DNA from 2 places in the Nocardiopsis sp. NPDC007018 genome. Region 2 is predicted to be linked to the other one. Evidence: predicted binding sites of a transcription regulator. Region 2 holds the regulator's gene; the other holds the start of a gene.

Region 1 (2,184 bases), on a different contig from region 2:
GCGGCCCCCGCCACGGCGCCCCCGGGTGCGGCGGACCGGCGGAACCCCGTCCCGCACGCCCGTGGAGACGCGTATCTTGAGCGGAGCCCGGGGCCGCCGGGCGTTTGCGCAAAGACGAGGGGACACCCGCGCATGACCACGCTCCGGAGCGCTCCGATGATGCCCGCCGTCATCCTGGAGACCAAGCGCCTGCGCCTGCGGGCCCTGCTCGAACGGGACGTCGACGACCTGTACGCCTCGTGCGTGGACCCCGAGCTCCAGCGGTGGATTCCGCAGCCCGGGCCCGGGCTCCCCTACACCCGCGCGACGGCCGAGCACTTCTGCCTGCGCGAGGCCCCGGCCATCCGTACCGGCGGCGACGGCCAGCACTGGGCCGTGGTGGACCGGGCGAGCGGCCGGTTCAGCGGGTCGGTGGCGCTGCTGCGCACGCAGTGGACGTCCGGGGTGACCGAGATCGGCTACTGGATCTCCCCCTGGGGGCGGGGGCGCGGACTGGCGACGGAGGCGGTCGTGGCCGTCTCCCGCTGGGCGCTGGGCCAGGGGTTCCAGCGGGTGGAGCTCAAGGCCGCCGTCGACAACACCGGCTCGTGCCGGGTGGCCGAGGCGGCCGGGTTCGTCCGCGAGGGCACCGACCGCAACGCGATGCCGCTGCACGAGGGGCGGACCGACCTCGCGTCGTTCGGACTGGTCCCCGACGACCTGCGCTGACCTCACGGGCCGTCTGGGTCCGCCCGGGTCCGCGCCGGAGCGACTGGCCCGGCCGCCGGGCTCACCCCCAGACCCGGCTCAGCGTCCACTCGCCGGTGGCGGAGTCGTGCCGGAGTTCGTACACGCCCTGCGCGTAGGCCGACCCCGCCTCGACCCGCCAGTGTCGGCGTTCGGGCACCTGCGAACCGGCGCCGGGGGTCCAGTCCCGTCGCAGGGTCACCCAGTGGTCGATGATCCTGCGTATCCCGTACACGCGGCCGTCCCAGGTGAACCGGGTGGGCCGGTCCCCGTCCTCGACCACCGTGACCCTCGCCCCGAAGTACCGCCCCACGACCGTCCTCCCCAGCATCGACCGACCCTGCCTCTCCTCCGACCGCGCGCGGGCACGCCGCCGGCAGAGCCCGCCCGCGGGGAAGTACGGCCAGGCTTTCGAACAAGCATTCGAATACTAGCGAAATCGGGGGTTCCTTGGAACTGTTTCCGCGTTCCGGGCGTCACTTCCCGTAGCGCCCCCGGACGCGCGACCCGCCCGCCAGACCCGGCTCCGTTCCGTGACCGGCGACGGGGTTCCGCGACCGGAACGACCGGAGGAACCGGAAGGCGCCAGCGTGTCGGTGTCGGTACGCTGTTAGGCGCGAATCACACGATCCATACAAGGGACCCCCAACTGTGACGTCCAACGGACACGAGAGCGGCAGACCCCTGCGCGTCGGTGACCCGCGCGAGCTCGACGGATACCGCATCATCGGGCGTCTGGGGCGCGGCGGCATGGGCACCGTGTACCTCGCCAGGGACGCCGCCGACCGCACCGTGGCCGTCAAACTGATCCACCCCGACCTCGCCGACGACGAGTCCTTCCGGCTGCGTTTCGCCCGCGAGGTCGCCTCGGCCCGCCGGGTCGCCCGCTTCTCCACCGCGGGGGTCATCGACGCCCGTCTGGAGGGCGAGCCGCTCTTCATCGTCTCGGAGTACGTACCCGGCCCCAACCTGGACGAGGCGGTCCGCCACGGCGCCCCGATGCGCGGCGGGACCCTAGACGGGCTCGCGATGGGCGTGGCGGCGGCGCTCACCGCGATCCACGGTTCGGGGATCGTGCACCGCGACCTCAAGCCCGCCAACGTGCTGCTCTCCCCGGTCGGACCGAAGGTCATCGACTTCGGGATCGCCCGCGCCCTGGACGACGCCAGCGGCGCGGTCACCCGCTCCAGCCAGCTGATGGGCACACCCTCCTACATGGCCCCGGAGCTGATCCTGGGCGAGCAGGCCACGGCCGCCGCCGACGTGTTCGCCTGGGGCTGCCTGGTGGCCTTCGCGGGCATCGGCCGCGCCCCCTTCGACGCGGGTACGGTCCCGGCGGTCCTGCACAACATCTCCACGGCGCCGCCCCGGCTCGACGGCCTCGATCCGAGCCTGCTCGACCTGGTCACGGCCGCGTTGGACAAACAACCCGAGAACCGCCCCACCTCGCAGCAGCTC
Region 2 (2,184 bases):
TCACCCCGGAGCGCTTGGCCACCATCAGCAGGACGGTCTCCTGGGTGGTGAAGCGGCGCTCGCAGACGGGGCAGGTCCGTCTGCGGCGGATGGCCGCGCCGTCGTCTGTGGACCTGCTGTCGATCACCCTGGTGTCCGGATGACGGCAGAACGGACAGTGCATCCCGGTTCACCTGGCTTTCTCTACCCGACCAACAACCCTAGGCTTCTACTTAACCACAACTTGTTGACCACAGCCCCCATGCCAACACCAGATGTTGTGGTCGAACCTAGGTGTTGAGACGGACGCCCGCAACCCTGGCACCGGCGTGTCCCCAATCCCGGGACAGGGGGCGCCGAAGCACACGGTTCGGGGAGGTGGAAACGGGGATGTGCGGCCCTGGGAGCCGTTTCCCAGGATAAGGGGGCGCGGGCGCGCGGCCCGCCGGACGCCACACCGTGACGCGTCCGAATTCCCCCGCGCCCGTCCGGCGCGCGACGCGGACGCGGCGACGCGAGACGAACCCCATACGGAGGTCGCGCATTCGGACGACAACGGCCCCCCTCGTGTCCGCGCATATGTGCGACCCGGAAAATCGGCGCGCGAAAACACAATGGGAAATCGCCGGGACCCGTCCACGGCTTCTCGAACGCTTGTTTGATATCACCGTGTGCAACGACTAAAGTTGACCTTGATTTCACACCGGCTTCGCCGTCCGGTCCGCGTGGCCCGTGACCGGCCGCACACGCGGGCCCTGACCGAACCGAACACCGAGGAGGCCCGGCCGTGCCGGAGGACAAGCCCGGAGCCGTCGGCTCAGGACCCACCACCGTTCTTTCGCCCGTGGGCGACCCGGGCGCGTCCGCGCCCGACACCCCCAGACTCACCGCACGCCAGCAGAGCGTCCTCAACTGCATCCAGAAGTACGTCCGCGAGCGGGGGTACCCGCCGTCCATCCGGGAGATCGGCGACACGGTCGGCCTGTCCAGCCCCTCCAGCGTGGCGCATCAGCTCAAGGTGCTCCAGCGCAAGGGGTACCTGCACCGGGACCAGAACCGGCCGCGCGCCGTGGAGCTGCGCACCCCCGGCCGCGGGGCCTCCCAGACCCTCACCCAGGAGGAGCTCACCGCCGACTCCACCCGCGCGGCGTCCGTCCCGCTGGTCGGCCGGATCGCCGCCGGCGGCCCGATCCTGGCCGAGGAGGCGGTCGAGGACGTCCTGGCGCTCCCCCGGCAGCTGGTCGGTGAGGGGCGCCTGTTCATGCTCACCGTGGTCGGCGACTCCATGATCGACGCCGCGATCACCGACGGCGACCTGGTCGTGGTGCGCCAGCAGCAGACCGCCGAGAACGGCGACATCGTCGCGGCGCTGCTCGACGACGAGGCGACCGTCAAGGTGCTGCGCCGGGAGCCGGACGGGCACGTGTGGCTGATGCCGCGCAACGACGCCTACGAGCCCATCCAGGGCGACCAGGCCACCATCCTCGGCAAGGTCGTCACGGTCATGCGCCGCGTCTGAGCTACTGGTCCCGGAGCCGGGGGCGCGGGGCGGGCCGCTACGCTGAGGGCGTGTCGACACCTGCCTGCGCTCCCGTTCCTCCCGCCCCGCACCGGCTCCGGGCCGCCCTGGCCGCCTCCGTGGCCGCCGCGGTCCTGATGGTCAGCGCGTGCGCGCCCGACGACGGCGCCGACCCGGTGCTGCCCGGCGCCCCCGGGCGGGAACGCGAGGTCTCCTTCGAGGGCGGCGGCTTCACGGTGCCCGGAACCTTCACCGCGCCCGCCGACACCGGCGGCACCGTCCCCGGGGTACTCATCATCTCGGGCAGCGGCCCCACCGACCGCGACGGCAACGGCAGTGTGCGCCCCGACGCCGACACCAACCTCAACCTCGCCCGCGTGCTGACCAGCGCCGGGGCGGCGTCCCTGCGCTACGACAAGTTCGGCAGCGCCGACCCGGACCGGATGAGCGAGGCCGAGGAGGAGGCCCTCGACCAACCGGTGGACCCGCTGGTCTTCGACCGGCAGATGGCCGCCGCCTACGCCGAGCTGGTCGCCCAGCCCGAGGTGGACCCCGAGCGCACCCTCGTCCTGGGGCACAGCGAGGGGGCCCTGTTCGCACTGCGCGCCCATGAGGTCCTCGACGCGGAACCCGCCCTGGTACTGGCCGCCCCGCCGGGTACGCGCATGCTCGACCTGATCGACCGG

The links. The regulator LexA, encoded in region 2, represses DNA repair genes until DNA is damaged. The targets are predictions, from matches to a motif close to TCGAACANNTGTTCGA.
Region 1: the regulator LexA is predicted to act here: its motif matches at 1,138-1,153, upstream of ABZ635_RS17255 (DUF6504 family protein).

Annotation. Positions count from the first base shown of each region.
Region 1 covers NZ_JBEYHA010000029.1:55,081-57,264, forward strand. Annotated here, with positions in the region: gene ABZ635_RS17250 (GNAT family N-acetyltransferase) at 133-708, shown strand; gene ABZ635_RS17255 (DUF6504 family protein) at 770-1,057, opposite strand; gene ABZ635_RS17260 (protein kinase) at 1,378-2,184, shown strand, end outside.
Region 2 covers NZ_JBEYHA010000012.1:14,976-17,159, reverse strand. Annotated here, with positions in the region: gene nrdR (transcriptional regulator NrdR) at 1-163, opposite strand, end outside; gene lexA (transcriptional repressor LexA) at 824-1,498, shown strand; gene ABZ635_RS09005 (alpha/beta fold hydrolase) at 1,636-2,184, shown strand, end outside.